One region of the Cobetia sp. SIMBA_158 genome, then DNA from elsewhere that is predicted to be linked to it. Evidence: predicted binding sites of a transcription regulator. Region 1 holds the regulator's gene; each other region holds the start of a gene.
The links. Region 1 encodes sigma-54, which starts transcription at its own class of promoters, with help from an activator protein. Its sites were predicted from a motif close to TGGCACNNNNNTTGCTNT; they were not measured.
Positions count from the first base shown of each region.

Region 2: a site for sigma-54 is predicted at 3,035-3,052, ahead of R2R70_RS12385 (aminomethyltransferase family protein). Genes of this name have one in related genera too.
Region 3: a site for sigma-54 is predicted at 1,757-1,774, ahead of R2R70_RS10935 (ANTAR domain-containing response regulator). Genes of this name have one in related genera too.

Region 1 is NZ_JAWJYL010000001.1:57,734-63,131, forward strand. It holds gene rapZ (RNase adapter RapZ) at 1-420, opposite strand, end outside; gene R2R70_RS00240 (PTS sugar transporter subunit IIA) at 558-1,028, opposite strand; gene hpf (ribosome hibernation-promoting factor, HPF/YfiA family) at 1,038-1,346, opposite strand; gene R2R70_RS00250 (RNA polymerase factor sigma-54) at 2,007-3,455, opposite strand; gene lptB (LPS export ABC transporter ATP-binding protein) at 3,689-4,429, opposite strand; gene lptA (lipopolysaccharide transport periplasmic protein LptA) at 4,433-5,011, opposite strand; gene lptC (LPS export ABC transporter periplasmic protein LptC) at 5,120-5,398, opposite strand, start outside.
Region 2 is NZ_JAWJYL010000007.1:146,855-152,252, reverse strand. It holds gene R2R70_RS12400 (protein glxC) at 1-228, opposite strand, end outside; gene R2R70_RS12395 (class II glutamine amidotransferase) at 228-1,145, opposite strand; gene glnT (type III glutamate--ammonia ligase) at 1,263-2,597, opposite strand; gene R2R70_RS12385 (aminomethyltransferase family protein) at 3,272-4,417, shown strand; gene R2R70_RS12380 (helix-turn-helix domain-containing protein) at 4,782-5,398, shown strand, end outside.
Region 3 is NZ_JAWJYL010000006.1:11,428-16,825, forward strand. It holds gene R2R70_RS10930 (NarK family nitrate/nitrite MFS transporter) at 1-1,253, opposite strand, end outside; gene R2R70_RS10935 (ANTAR domain-containing response regulator) at 1,816-2,391, shown strand; gene R2R70_RS10940 (CmpA/NrtA family ABC transporter substrate-binding protein) at 2,442-3,650, shown strand; gene R2R70_RS10945 (TetR/AcrR family transcriptional regulator) at 3,821-4,441, shown strand; gene preA (NAD-dependent dihydropyrimidine dehydrogenase subunit PreA) at 4,603-5,398, opposite strand, start outside.

The sequences.
Region 1 (5,398 bases):
GTCGATGACCAGATCGGCCTTCTGGCGGATGGGAGCGAGCGTCTTCTGCTCGATCTCGATGGCCTCGGCCAGGGTGTGGTCATTGTCGCGCGTCAGAGGGTGACGACGACGGGTCGCCGAGTAGCGTTCCAGCAGCACTCGCGAATCGGTGGTCAGGTAGACGACCTGCACGTCCATGCCGCTCTGGCGGACGTTGTCGAGCAATTCGGGGAAGCGGGTCAAGGCTTCCGGCAGGTTGCGGGCATCGATGGAGACCGCGATGCGCCGGCGCGCCGGGCTGTCCTTTTCGAGCTGATCGACCAGTGGCGCCAGCAGCATGCCGGGCAGATTGTCGATGGCGTAGTAGCCAATATCTTCCAGCGCCTGGAGAGCGATGGATTTCCCGGAGCCGGAGCGGCCGCTGATGATCACGATCTTCATGAAGTGCTCTCCAAGGGCGAGGTCAACGTCGAAAGAATGCAGGGGTGGGGCAGAAGGCTGCCCGCTATCAGTGCGCTGTACGTCGGCCGATGGAAGGCCAGCAAGACGAAAGCCCGGACGATGTCCGGGCCTGTCATTCAGCGCGCCGGTAATTCGGCGATGGCTTGGGTCAATGCCTCAAAGAGTGCACGCTGGCTGTCTGCCTGGCGCAGGGCCGAGCGATTGGTCGGGGAATTGAGCAATTCCGCGACCTGCCCGAGCAGCGTCAGATGGGTCTCATCCGCTTCCTCAGGCACCAGCAGCACGAACAGCAGATCGATGGGTTCTCCGTCGATGGCATCGAAGTCGATGGGTTCACCGAGCTTCAGAAACGCAGCGATTGGCGTCTTGCAATGCGGGCTGCGTGCATGGGGCACGGCCACACCGTGGCCAATGCCGGTCGACCCCAGTCTCTCGCGCCCGATCAGGCGCGAGAAGACTTCCTGGCTATCCAGGCTGGGAATGTTCTGTGCGATGAAGGTGCTGAAGAATTCAAGCACCCGCTTCTTGCTCCCCCCGGGGACACCGTACAGCGTGCGCTCGGGGGGAAGGATCTGATCAAGTGTCATGGCTGAAGGTCAACGGGTCCCGGTGCCCTGAGAGCGAGCTTGGGACTTTTCCTTGTGTTTGACCAGCTGGCGATCCAGCTTGTCGGCGAGCGCGTCGATGGCAGCGTACATGTTGGGGTCTTCTGCCAGGGCGTGGAGGTCAGCGCCTGCCGCGTGCAAGGTGCAGGCAGCCTGCTGGCGCTCCTTCTCGATCGACAGTGTCACCTGAACATTGGTGATGTTGTCGTAATGCCGTTCGAGGCGAGCGAGCTTCTCGTTGACGTAATCGCGGAGAGGATCGGTAAGTTCCACATGATGCCCGGTGATATTCACTTGCATGGACACGCTCCTTTATCCAGCGGGTTGCCATTCAATTGTAACCCTTTTTGACTACGAGCAAACCCTGATCGGACGCTCTGCAACAGGCTTGACGGCCACCGTCTGGCGATGTTTTCGCACCCTTGCCAGTGGCGTCAGAAGTCGTGAGCGTCTGTACCGACAATGCCCAAGCTTTGCGCAAAGATCAACGCTGCGCTGCATCGTGGCTCAGTGCTTGTCTTCAACTCAGTGAGGGGTGTCGGAGTGGACTTCAAGGGCACGTCTGATGGGTGGTGCGTGAAAGACGCGCAAGAAGGCGGGTTTTCGTCGCCAATCCCTGCATGTACGTCGCCTTTCAGGCGCTTCGATTGCGTGGAGCAAGCGGCGTTCCGGGAGGTTCTCCGGGTGTCATCCAGGTGCAATGCGCGCAAAAGTGACTTTAAAAACATGCGATTGACGGTGAATGACGCTGCCGGAACGGCGGTTTTTTACCGTCATCCTGCGCGCCGTCATGGCCCATGACGGGCAATTGATGAGCGGTTGACGGCATGACAGAGCGTACGACAGGCGTACCGCTACCCGCGAAGTCAGAGGCTGATGAGCGGAAAATCCAGCGCTTGAGGTTGGCGGCGGCTGCCATTGTGGAGGTGAAAGCAGGGCATGGCAGCCGCAGGTGACGCGTCAGGCCAGACGCTTGCGCTCGCTGGAGGAGGGGATGCCCATCGCTTCGCGATACTTGGCCACGGTACGGCGTGCGACCTCGATGCCATCGCTGGCGAGCAGGTCGACCAGCCGCGAGTCGGAGAGAGGCTTGCGGGCCGGCTCTTCCGCGATCAGCTTGCGGATGCGGGCACGAATGGCGGTGCTTGAGTGGGCGTCGCCACTGCCGCTGCCACCGACCTGGCTCGAGAAGAAGAACTTGAGCTCGAAGACGCCGCGTGGGGTGTGGATGTACTTCTGGGTCGTGACCCGCGAGATGGTCGATTCGTGCATCTCGACCACTTCGGCGATGTTGGCCAGAATCAGCGGCTTCATGCCTTCCTCGCCTTGCTCGAGGAAATCGATCTGGCGTGCCATGATCTCGCGGCCGACCTTGAGCAGGGTGTCATTGCGTGATGACAGGCTCTTCATCAGCCAGCGCGCTTCCTGCAGGTTGTCCTTGAGGAAGGTGTTGTCGGCGGACTTGTCGGCACGCTTGATCAGTGCGGCGTATTCCGGCTGGATGCGCAGCTTGGGCAGCGCTTCCGGGTTGAGCTCGACCTGCCAGCCATGGCGGGTATGGCGCACCAGCAGATCTGGGATCACGTAATCGCTGGCGGGCTCGCCCCAAGCGGATGCCGGACGCGGATCGAGCGCACGCACCAGACGAATGACGTGATCCAGCTCGTCATCGTCAAGGCTCAGGCGGCGCTTGAGCAGCTTGCGATCATCGTTGCCCAGTGCCTCGAGGAATTGACGTACCAGGCGGCGCGCCTGCGCCAGCAGCGGCAGGTCATCCGGCAGCAGTGCCAGTTGCAGCAGCAGGCATTCGCGCAGATCACGGGCGAAGACGCCGGTCGGGTCGAACTGCTGCAGACGCAGCAATACCTGCTCGAGTTCGGAGGCCTTGAGGCCGGGCAGGCCCTGGCCGCGCAGGCCATCGACCAGCTCGTCGAGTGACAGGCTCAGATAGCCGGCACCGTCGACGGCATCGATCAGGCTCTCCGCCATCTGGCGTTCACGGCCATCGAGGTCGGTCATCGCCAGCTGCCAGCGCAGGTGGTCCTGCAGGCTCTCGACACTGGTATTGCGATCGAAGTCCGGCCCTTCTTCACTCCCGCTGCCACTGCCGGAGCTGGTCAGGCTACCGGCGTGGTCCTGGTAGAGGTCCGACCAGTCACTGTCGAGGGGGTATTCCTCGGGAATCTCGCTCGAGGAGTCGGCAGTGGAGATCTCGCTTGAATCCTGTGTCTCGACGACATCCAGCGACTCGTAGTCCTCGTCGAGCTCCAACATGGGGTTGGACTCGAGGGCTTGCTGAATCTCCTGACGCAGGTCGAGCGTCGACAGCTGCAGCAGCTGGATCGCTTGCTGGAGCTGCGGCGTCATGGTCAGCGAGGTGCCGAGGCGGAGTTGCAGGGTGGGTTTCATGGAGTCAGTCAATTCACGGCAAAGGAACGTGCTTACTACGCTATACCGTGACTTGGGGCACTGACAAGTGGTTGCCGTGAATATTAAAGCAACTTGCATGCCATGTTTCCACCAAGGTGGTATGGACGTCATGCATGCGTCTGATGTCAGACATGAAAAAGCCGCTACGCGATAAAATCACGCAGCGGCTTTCGAAGCTTTTACCTCGCGAGGACTCAGCGCAGCCGCAGTCCCTAGAGCTTGAACTCGTGGCCCAGGTAGACGTCGCGCACCTGCTGGTTGGCCAGGATGGAGTCTGCATCACCGTGGGCGATGATCTGGCCATCGCCGACGATATAGGCGGTGTCACAGATATCGAGTGTCTCGCGCACGTTGTGGTCGGTGATCAGCACGCCGATGCCACGGTCGCGCAGTTGGCGCACGATGCTCTTGATCTCGCCCACCGAGATGGGGTCGACGCCGGCGAAGGGCTCATCGAGCAGCACGAAGTCCGGCTCGGTGGCCAGTGCACGGGCGATCTCGACCCGACGACGCTCGCCACCGGACAGGCTCATACCGGCACTGGCGCGGATGTGCGTGATGCTGAATTCCTCGAGCAACTCTTCAAGGCGTGCCTTGCGGCCATTGCGATCCAGGTCCTTGCGGGTCTCCAGGATCGCCATGATGTTGTCGGCCACCGACAGCTTGCGGAAGATCGACGCTTCCTGCGGCAGATAGCCGATGCCGGCGCGTGCACGCTGATGCATGGCGGCAGCGGAGAGGTCCTTGTCATCGATGGAGACGTTGCCGGCATCGGCGCGCACCAGTCCGACGATCATGTAGAACGAGGTCGTCTTGCCGGCGCCGTTGGGGCCCAGCAGGCCGACGATGTCGCCCTGGCGGATCTCCAGCGAGATGTCCTTGACCACCTTGCGGCCCTTGTAGGCCTTGGCCAGATGGCGAGCGCTCAGCGTACGCGGAGTAGCAGCAGTCATGACTCAGTTTTCCTTGCTGGCATTGGCGCCGCGTGGCGTCAGAGTCATGTGCACGCGACCGCCTTCGGTCTGCTGTGCCGTCTTGCTGTTGTTGGCGTTCACCTGGCGCTTGTCGAGGAAGTACTCCACGTAGCCGCCTTCGAAGGTGTCATCGCCTTTCTCGAGACGCGCGTTGCCGACCAGCTCCACGCGGCGCTCCAGTGCATGGTAGCGGATGGTGTCGGCCCAGCCCTTGACCAGCTTCTCGTCGGGTGCGGGTTGCTGTTCCAGGTAGGCACGCTTGCCGGTGGCCTTGACCAGCGAGATCTCGCCGCTGCCGGCGCGGCTGATATCGACGCGGCTGGCATCGAGTTTCATGCTGCCCTGGCGCATCTCCACCTGGCCGGTGTAGGTGGCGGTACCGGCCTTGTCATCGAGCGACAGGGCGTCCGCGGCGATGTTGATCGGCTGGCTGGCATCGCTGTCCAGCGCCATGGCGGCCGGGGCGAAGGTGGACATGCCCAGTGCCAGGCAGAGCGCCATGACACCGCTGTTGAGGGTCTGGCGACAGGCCGTCAAGGGCTTGCGAGTCGTGGAAGTCATGGTGGCTCCTTGGCATGACGGGGTCGCCGCCCGAGCAATGATGCCATCGAGCGGCAGAGAAGAAGGTGTTGCGGCGCGGGTCATGGCGTGAAGGCCAGCCCGGCGGATTCATTCACCGCTGGCAGGCGCTGCCTCGAAGGTGCTGTTGACGCGCCCATCATCGGAGGTGGTGCTGTCGGCGCCCGAGTCGATGCGCTCGGCTTCCTTGCTGGCCTCGCTCTGGCCTGTGCCGGGTTGCAGGACGCTGCGAACACGGCCCTGCAGCACGGCGGAATCCTGTGAGAGGTCGGCGCTGAAGCTGTCGCTTTCGACATGCTGGCCATTCTGGGTGATCACGACCGGCACGTCACTCCAGGCGCGATTCTGATCACGGCTGTAGTGCAGGAC
Region 2 (5,398 bases), on a different contig from region 1:
GTTGCCGTGGATGGTGACGCTGGCCTTCTGGTTCATGCCCGCGCAGTAATAGCCCGCATGGCCATCGATATCGACACTGATGTCGTCATTGATGCCGCAGGCGATGTTGTGGGCGCCGTCGGAATTGACCACTCGCCACTCACGCGCGTCCTTCAGGGTGTCGGCATCGTGCAGGGCCTGGTTCAATTCGCGCAGCCCTTCAACGGCCAGATCGTGTGTCTTCATCATTACGCGGCCTCCGAACGGGCGGTGTCTTTTTCCCACAGATACAGGCGGCCGGGTTCCGGCTCCCACACGCGGGCATCCTTGATGCCCGGCAGACTGGCCAGGGCACGGTATTCCGAGGCCATGGCCACGTAGTCATCGGTCTCGGCGATCACGGCAGGCTTGCAGGCGATCGGGTCACGTACCACGGCGAAGCCATCACGCGTGCCGATGGTGAAGGTGAAGAAGCCATCAAGGTCCTTCAGGGCGCCGGTGATCGCGGCTTCCAGGCTGTCGCCCTGCTCCAGACGCCAGGTCAGGTAGCCGGCGGCGACTTCGGAATCGTTGTCGGTCTCGAAGCTGATGCCCTCACGCTTGAGCTTGGTGCGCAGCCAGTTGTGGTTGGACAGCGAGCCGTTGTGGACCAGGCACAGATCACGCCCGGTGGAGAACGGGTGGCTGCCCTGCAGGGTCACGGCGCTTTCGGTCGCCATGCGGGTATGGCCGATGATGTGGCTGCCCTGCATGCCCTTGAGGCCATAGAGGCTGGCGATATGGGCCGGCAGGCCCACCGCCTTGAGGATCTCGATGCTCTGCCCCACGCTCAGCACGCGAATCTGCGGGGCGCTGTCGGCAAGCCAGCTGCGCACGGCACTTTCTTCCCCGGCGATCTTGAATACCGCGACACTGGCATTGCTGAACCAGTCCGCCACCGTGCCGACCTGCTCGCCCAGGCCCTTGGCGATCGCCTCCCAATCCTCATCGGCACCATCGCTTTGCAGCGTCAGCTTGATGCCAGCGTCAAATTCGTCGCCATAGATGGCGAAGCCGGCGCTGTCCGGGCCGCGATCGGTCATCGCGATCAACATCGGCTCGAACAGCTCCCCCAGGCGCGATTCCAGCGCCGGGTTCTTGAGATAAAGCCCTACGATTCCACACATGGTGATGTCCTCTCACGGGCAGGAGGCGTCTCCTGCCTGATGTCTTGAGCGTGGTGGTGACAGTGGCGACCCTCGTCTGGCATGCCCCGCGAGATCCGCGAGCGCCGCCGGATGAGATCAGAAGAATTCGGCGTAGCGCTGGACTTCCCAGGCACTGACCTGCGCGTTGTAATCCAGCCATTCCTCGCGCTTGAGGCGCATGAACTCGGCGCAGATTCCCTCGCCCAGGCTCTCGCGCAGAATGCTGTCCGCCTCGAGCGCATCGATGGCCAGCGCCAGATTCTGCGGCAGCTTCTCGATGCCCTTCTCGGCGCATTCGCTCGGGGTCAGCGAGTAGAGATTTATGTTGTGGGGCGTGCCCGGGTCCAGCTTGCGCGCTACGCCATCCAGCCCCGCCGCGATGATGGCGGCGTGCACGAGATAGGGGTTGCAGCCGGCGTCCGGCAGGCGGAACTCGAGGCGACCGTAGGGCACACGCACCATGGCCGAGCGGTTGTTGTCCCCGTAGGCGATGAAGACCGGCGCCCAGGTCGCGCCGCTGGTGCTGCCACCACCGACCAGACGCTTGTAGGAATTGACGGTCGGCGCGGCAAAGGCACACAGCGCCGGAGCATGTGCCAGCAGTCCGCCGAGGAAGTGGTACGCCAGCGGCGATAGGCCCATGCCCTGGGCGTCGGAATCATCGCCGAACAGGTTGCGGCCGGTGTCATCGCACACGGACAGGTGGAAGTGCATGCCATTGCCCGGGCGGTCCGCCAGCGGCTTGGGCATGAAGGAGCACACCATGCCCAGGTCATTGGCGATCTCGCCGGCGGCCATGCGCACGAAGGTGAAGCGGTCTGCCGAGGTCAGCGCATCGCTGTAGGTGTAGTTGATCTCGAACTGGCCGTTGGCGTCCTCGTGATCGATCTGATAGACGTCGAAGTCCACCGCCTGCAGCGATTCGACCAGACGTTCGAGGAATTCACGCGAACGCGACAGGCCCTTGTAGTCGTAGCAGGGCTTGGCGAGGGTATCGCTCTCGTCCACCGGCAACAGCTCACCCGCCTCCCCCCTGCGGAACAGCGAGAATTCCGGCTCCAGCCCGCTATTGAGCGTCCAGCCCTTCTCCTTCAGGCGCTCCAGCTGCTTGAGCAGCACCACGCGGCTGTCGTTGGCGAACGGCTGACCATTGACGTAGCCATCACAGGCCATGCGCGCATAGCCCGGCTGCCACGGCACCAGCGACAACGAGCTCAGATCACCCCGCGCCATGAAGTCCGGCCCCTCCGGCGACATGCCGAGACCACTGACGGCGAAGCCGGCAAAGCCGGCGCCCTTCTCGACCACATCCATCAGGCAATTGGCCGGCACGGACTTCGTCTTGGCAGCGCCATGAATATCCACGAACTGCGCCAGCAGATAGCGAATGTCGTGATCCTTGATGAACTGTTGCGCGTTTTCGGGTGACATCTGGGTTTCCTCTGAGAGCGGACCGGGTTCCATCTCCCTCGACACTGTCTGCCACCCCGGGAAACCTGACCCCTTGTGGTGACTCGCCACGTCAAGATAGCGGATGAAACGAGTTTTTGTGATTCCTGCTGGTCAACTTTATTTCCCCCAAAGAAAAGCATGCAGCATGCCATTTCGCCAGTTGCCGCCCAGAGCTTTTCACCAACCTCCTGTTTTACATGTAAATTTATTTTCCAAGCTCGTTTTACCCCACAGGAAACGCCAAGTGATCCTGAGTGAATTCCTGCCCGTTTCTCGAAATAGGCATCATTTCGGTGCCCAAAGCCCTCTCTTCGCACCATCATGACGCAAAGCGCTAATATTCACGCCCTGATTCGTGCTGCCAATCGGCGTCTGACTCGCTCAAGGGCTGCCGTGGCCATGGCCTTTGACGGAATTGGCAAGCCCCTTGCTTAACTATGGGGAATGTTTCTTTCCTTCCAAGAATCGACTCTCGTGCGATCAGGCAAGGCAAGCAGCAGGCACAAGCCCTGGTGAAGCGCCTGAAGAGGCGAAAGAACAACAACACCTCCTGCGGCGGATGCGCGTCTTGCGCGACATCATCGCCAGCATCAGCAGGACTACGGCACCCCCCATTTACGCTAGGCAGCACGACTCACAGGAGAAAGGGACGCATGGCGAATTCATGGCGCATCTCGGCACTGGCCGAACAACACCGCAAGCTGGGCGCGGAGCTTGAAGACTGGAATGGCATGGGCACCGCCTGGAATTACGCCGTCTCGGACACGGCCGATGACCACGAGACCATTCGCACCCGCGCCGGTCTGATGGATGTCTCGGGGCTCAAGAAGATCCACTGCAATGGCCCGCATGCTCAGGCCGTGCTGGATTACGTCACCACGCGGGACATGTCCAAGCTGTATCCGGGCAAGTCGGTGTATGCCAGCGTCTTGAATGAGGCCGGCAAGTTCGTCGACGACTGCATCGTCTATTGCCTGGCGCCGAACTCCTACCTCGTGGTGCACGGCACGGGCACCGCGAATGAAATGCTGGCCAAGAGTGCCCTGGGGCGCGCCGTCAGCCTGACCTTCGATGACGACATGCATGACATGTCACTGCAGGGTCCGGTCGCGGTGGATTTCCTGGAGCGTCACGTGCCGGGTATCCGTGAGCTGCGTTACTTCCACCATCTGCAGACCCAGTTGTTCGGCTGCCACGTGATGATCTCGCGCACCGGCTACACCGGCGAGCGTGGCTACGAGATCTTCTGCAAGGCCAAGGATGCCCCCTCTCTGTGGGAACAGATCCTCGCGGAGGGTGCCGACATGGGCATCAAGCCGTGCAGCTTCGGTACCCTTGACTGGCTGCGGGTCGAGAGCCACCTGCTGTTCTACCCGGCGGACAATTCCGAAACCTACCCGTACCCCGACCAGCCGGTGGGCGACACCTTGTGGGAGCTGGGCCTGGACTTCACCGTCTCGCCGGGCAAGACCGAATTCCGTGGCGCCAGCGAACACTTCGCGCTGCAGGGCAAGGAGCGCGTCAAGGTCTATGGCGTGCTGCTGGATTCGAAAGACGTCGCCCAGATCGGTGACAAGGTCTACGCCGACGGCAAGTGTGTCGGTGTCATCACCCAGGGCATGTACTCGCGCCTGAGCGATCGTTCCATGGCGCTGGCACGTCTCGAGCCCGGCTATGCCGAGCATGGCACCCCGCTGACCCTCAAGACCGGCACTGACGGCGAGACCAGCCTCTCGGCCATCAGCCATTCCCTGCCCTTCGATGACCCGGAAAAGGCCAAGCGACTGGCTCGCGGCTGATCGCACGCCACAGCCACGAGGCAACAAGCTCAAGCCCCGCGGCGACAGCGCGAATCGCGTGATGCTGGATAGCGTGAAACCTGAGAGGCCTCCTCGGCATGGCGTCGAGGAGGCCTCTTGCATCACATGCCATGGAGTCAGACCGAGGACTGGCCACAAACGTGGATGAGGGTTGGCGGTAAACTTGATAATGTCACCCGATATTCGCACGCGGGTGACGCGCAACGACTCCCACAAGGACGCGTATTCTCACCCCGCCTGATCATTGTCCTTATCGCATTCACCTCCGCCACAGGAGTTATCCATGCCGCGAGAATCCTCACATTCCTCCGATACACCTCAACCGACAGCGCCTGACACGAAAGTGTCTGACACGAAAGCGCCTTCGCTGGCCGCGGAACCTGTCGCGCAGTCCGAGGTGAAGGAGACCATCACCGCGGCAGCCGACGAGACACGCCTGGGACTCGAGCAGCACATTGCGCGCGCGCTCAAGCAGCAGCGAGTCTCGCAGGGCTACAAGATTTCCGACGTCTCGCGTATCGCCGGTGTCAGCCAAGGCATGATCAGCAAGGTGGAGAACGCCCAGGTATCCACCAGCCTCGATACCCTCAACAAGCTGTGCAATGCCTTGAGCCTGCCGATCTCGAAGCTGTTCAGCGATTACGATGTCAACGGGCGTGGTGCCCAGCACATCAAGGCCGGACAAGGCATGCAGGTAGTGCGCACCGGCACGGAAGTCGGCCATGCCTACCAACTGTTGAGCTACAAACAAGGCCCCAAGAAGCGCTACGAACCCTTCCTGATCACCATGGATGACGCCAGCGAAGTCTTCCCCAACTTCTGTCATGCCGGGCATGAATTCATCTACCTGCTTTCCGGCAACCTCACCTACCGTCATGGTGACAAGTTCTATGACATGGGGCCCGGTGACAGCCTGGCTTTCGATGCCGGTGTGCCGCATGGCCCCGAGAAATTGAACGA
Region 3 (5,398 bases), on a different contig from region 1:
AGCGCGAACAGCGAGATCACGATCACGCCCATGCCCAGGTACATCAGGCCTTCCTGGTAGGTCAGCTCCTCACTGCGGAACAGGAAGCCCGCGGCGACAGCGCCCGCGTTGCCGCCCGCACCGACGATACCGGCGACCGCGCCGAGCGCCTTGCGATTGACGAAGGGTACGATGCCGAAGGTCGCGCCTTCCGCCATCTGCACGAAGAGGCTGAAGACCAGCATGATGCCGATGGCCACCGCGAGGGTTTCCATCTGGGCGAAGCCGACCAGCGCGACGCCTTCACACAGCAGCGCGATGAACAGCCAGCGCACGCGGCCCTTGAGGCCGGACTGGCGGGCGAACAGGTCGGAGAACACGCCGCCCAGGGTGCGGGCGAACAGGTTCATCAGGCCGAACAGCCCTGCGATGAGACCGGCGGTGGCAAGATCGAGATCGAAGTGATCGAAGAAGTAGATGGCGGCGACGTTGTTGATGGTCAGCTCGACCCCGAAGCAGGCGCCATAGACGAGGAACAGGGCCCAGACGCGAATGTCGCGTGCCGCCGCGCCGAAGGTGGCGCGCATGCTGTATTCCTTCTCGGCCTTGGGCAGCTCACCACGCTCACGCAGCTCGCTGAAGTTGCCGTCCGGCGCATCCTGGGTGAAGAAGTAGTAGGCGATACCGGTCAGGAACAGCACGATGCCCGGCACGACCATCGCCAGACGCCAGCCCAGGGTCTGCTCGACGCCCAGCATCAGCAGGCCGGCCATCACCAGCGGCATCAGCATCTGGGTGGTGCCGCCGCCCAGGTTGCCCCAGCCCGCGGTGGTGGCGTTGGCGGTGCCGACCACGTTGGGGCCGAACATCACGGAGGTGTGGTACTGGGTGATGACGAAGGAGGCGCCGATGGCACCGATGGCCAGACGGGCCAGGAAGAAGGATTCGAAGCTGTCGGCGAAGCCGATGCACATCACCGGCAGCGAGCCGAGGCACAGCAGCCAGGTGTAGGCCTTGCGTGGCCCGATGCGATCACACAGCACGCCGATGGCGAGGCGCACGATCACCGTGATGGCGACGGAGGCGATGATGGTGTTGCCGATCTGGGTCTTGGTCAGGCCAAGGTCGTCACGCACCACGGCCATCAGCGGCGCGATGCCGAACCAGCCGAAGAAGCAGACGTGGAAGGCGAACCACGACATGTGGAAGGCGCGCATTTGCGGAGTGTTGAAGCTGAACAGCCGGATGCGGCTGGCCTTGTTGCGGATATCCATGAGTGGGCTCCTGATTCAGCGTCGGTGCCGGGCACGAAGTCAGGTGTGCTCGGCGAGTGGTCGAACGGCTGTGAATGAACGACAGCGAGGGCGCCTCGTCATTGAGGGGCCTGGTTCGACGCACTCGTACTCCGAAGAGCCTGGTCCACGTCATGGATAGCGATGGCAGCAGTCGGTGATGCCATGGTTGCCGGCAGCAGAGCGTCTGTGCGGCAAGTGACAGGAACAAAGCAAGTAGCGCGCCAGTTGCGGGGGTGTGGGCGGGACAAGTCCCAGAAGATCAATGGCTTGGCGAGGGCGGTGGGTTGGCGCGCGCAGGCGGTGTCCCGGGCTGGATGCGCGCTCGATGCGCGCTGGCGGTGCGTCAGCAAGGCGCGAGGTACCAGTCTGGCGCACGCGACTGGCGCTGGGAGGGTCGGGACGGCGCGTGCCTCATTGCAGTGCAGCGACGCTTTCGGCTCGGCCGCTCTGAAGGCCTTTGGCCACAGGGTTGCACCAGATTGCGGCACGAATCCTGCTTGGGTGTACGGCAAGTCTCATGCCCGACCCAAGGAAACCTGACATGCCCGTGACCGTGCTGATCGTCGATGTCCGCAGTGAGCGCTCCGCCGCGCTGGAGCAGGCGCTATTGAGCGCTGGCTTCGAGGTGGCGCTGCGCGTTGACGAGCACGAGGACCTGCACGCGCTGGTCGAGCAGCATCAGCCCGATGCGGTGATCATCGACGCCGACCTGCCCAGCCGCGACACCCTGGAACATCTCGGCCAGCTGGGGCGACGCTATCCCAAGCCGATGATCATGCTGGCCAGTGAAGATGCCCCGGACCTCGTGCGTGAGGCGGCCGGCGCCGGTGTCTCGGCCTATGTGGTGGACCACGTCATGCCAGCGATGGTGCGCAGCATGGTCGAGGTCGCCATCACCAGCTTCGAGGCGCACCGTGCGCTCAAGGGGGAGCTCAACCGCACCCAGACCACATTGGTGCAGCGGCGCAGCGTCGATCGCGCCAAGGCCGTGGTGATGGAGACGCGCGGGCTCAGTGAAGATGCCGCCTACCAATACCTGCGCAAGACCGCCATGAACCGGCGCCTGGCCCTGCATGAGCTGGCCGATGAGCTGCTCAAGGCCGCGCGTCGGCGCTGAGCCGGTCGCCGTACTGTCCTTCTCTCTCGATCGTTCAAGAGGTGTGCGTGATGCCCACAGATGTACCCCTGAATGGCCATCAGCTGACGCTGGGCCTGATGCCACTCAATGATGCCGCGCCCTTCGTGGTCGCTGAGCAGTTGGGGCTTTTCCGCGAGGAGGGGCTGGCGGTGACACTCAAGTGGCAACCCTCGTGGGCGGCGTTGCGTGATGACCTGCAGACCGGTGTGCTGCAGGGTGCGCAGATGCTGGCGCTGATGCCGCTGACCTCGACCCTGGGCCTGGATGGCCGCGCCACGCCGGTGATCAGTGCCATGACGCTCAATCTGGGTGGCAACTCCATCACGCTGTCGCGCGCGCTGATGGCCACCCTCGGCGAGGACGGCCACGACCTCTCCAGTCCGTTGCAGGTCGCGAAGGCGCTGGCGGCGCATGTGCACGAGCGCAAGCAGCGCGGCGAGCCACTGCTCAAGCTGGCCAGCGTGCACCCGTTCTCTTCGCATCGTTATCTGTTGCGCTACTGGCTGGCGGCGGGCGGCATCAACCCGGACCGCGACGTCGAGATGCGCGCCGTGGCGCCGCCGCTGATGGCGGCGCAGCTGGCCAGCGGTGCGCTGGATGGCTTCTGTGTCGGTGAGCCCTGGAACAGTCTGGCGGCGGCGCAGGGCATGGGGCAGGTGGTGGCGGGCAGTCACGATATCTGGCGCTTCGGGCAGGAAAAGGTGCTGGGCGTGCGCGAGGACTGGGCGGAGCAGCATCCGCTGGCGCATCAGGCGCTGATTCGCGCGCTGCTCAATGCCTGCGCCTGGCTGGACCGCCCCGGCAATCGGGCCAGAGCCGCCGAGTGGCTGCATGACGAGGGCATGCCGGAGGTGCCGATGAGCGTGGTGACGCGCGGACTGGAAGATGTCGATGTCGAGCAGTCGGTGGACGAGTTTCAGCAGCACAATCCCGGCTGGACCATCTTCCATCGCTATGCGGCCAACTTCCCGTGGCGTTCCCAGACGCGCTGGTACATCGCCCAGATGCAGCGCTGGGGGCATCTGCAGGGCTTCAATGACGAGGATCTCGAGGCGACGCTGACACGTTGTGTACGCCCGGATCTCTACCGCACGGCGGCCCGCAAGCTGGGCATGGTGGTGCCGGTGGCGGATGAGCGCAGTGAAGGCACGCATCCGGCGCCCTGGTGGCTGAGCGGCGAGGCGGGCCAGGTGCCGATGCCGGCGGATGGCTTCATCGATGGCGCGGTCTTCGAGTGATGTCGCGGGCGCGGTTCTTGCCGGTCCGCGCTGGCGCGGGATTGCACAGCACTTGCAGAGAAGTCGCCATCTCCTTTGCCGGATGACAGGGCAAACCTGACGGCTCAGACATGTTGGCAGTGCGGTTGTGATATTCTCATCGCACTGCCAGCACCGCGTCAGGGGATCGCATGACCACTCGCAAGTCTCAGATTCGCAAGGATAATGTCGGCCGCATCCTGCTCGCCGCCGAAAAGATCTTCGCTCTCAAGGGCTATGTCGGCGCCAGCATGGTCGATATTGCCGCCGAGGTAGAGCTGCCCAAGTCCAATCTGCATTACTACTTCAGCACCAAGGAAGCGCTGTATCGCGCGGTGCTCGATGGCCTGTTGGCGCTGTGGAAGGAAGATGCGCTGTGCTTCGAGGCCTACGACGACCCGCAGCTGGTGCTCTCCACCTACATTCGCGCCAAGATGATGCACTCGCGCCAGCGCCCCTATGGCTCCAAGGTGTGGGCCAGCGAGATCATGCAGGGCGCGCCGGTGTTGGGCGAAGAGCTGACGGTGTGGCTCGACGAGTGGGCCGAGATGAAGAAGTCACGCCTGCGCCAGTGGATCGGCGAGGGCCGCATCGACAACGTCGATGCCTCCGCCTACCTGTACATGATCTGGGCCAGCACCCAGCACTACGCCGACTTCGATCATCAGATCGCGGTGCTCAATCAGGGCAAGGCGCTGAGTGATCGGGAATTCGAGCAGGCGGTGCAGAACGTGACTCGGGTGCTGCTGAAGGGCGTCGGTTTGTCCGCCTGAGCCAGCAGGTGGCTTCATGATTTAATTATCATGAAGCTAATCATCGTCATCATTGCTGGATCATCAAGACAATGAAGAAGGGGCTGCCATTGCTGGCAGCCCCTTTTTTTGGTTCCCATCTATTGCTAGCTGCGCCCCGCGATCGGAGGAGCACCAGACGATCAGGCCGCGCGATGCGGATTGCGCGGGTCCTCCATCCAGTTCATGTACGGCTTGCCGGTGTCCTGCACTTCCATGGTGATGCAGTCCTCGACCGGGCAGGTGATCTCGCACAGGTTGCAGCCCACGCAGTCGGCGTCCTTCACCTCATAGCGGGCGGTGCCGTTGTCCTTGGCCAGATGCATGATGGCCTGGTGTGAGGTGTCCTCGCAGGCGATATAGCAGCGTCCGCAGCCGATGCACTTGTCCTGGTCGATGCGGGCGATCACCTGATAGTTCATGTCCAGCTGCTTCCAGTCGGTGGTGTTGGGCACCGCCGCGCGCGAGAACTCGTCGATACGCTGATAGCCCTTGCTGTCCATCCAGCGTCCCAGGCCGTCCTTCATCTCCTCGACGATACGGAAGCCATGCAGCATCGCCGCCGTGCACACCTGCACGCTGCCCGCGCCGAGGGCGATGAATTCCGCCGCATCTTCCCAGTTGGAGATGCCGCCGATGCCGGAGATCGGCAGGTTTGCGGTTTCTGGTGTGCGCGCTATCTCGGCCACCATGTTCAGTGCGATGGGCTTCACGGCGCTGCCGCAATAGCCGCCGTGGGTGCTGCGGTCGCCGACGATGGGATGCGCGACCATGCGGTCGAGATCCAGGTGGGTGATGGAGTTGATGGTGTTGATCAGCGAGACGGCATCGGCGCCGCCACGCCAGGCGGCCTTGGCCGGTTCACGCACGTCGGTGATGTTGGGCGTCAGCTTGACGATCACCGGCAGCGAGCTGTAGGTCTTGCACCAGCGCGTGACC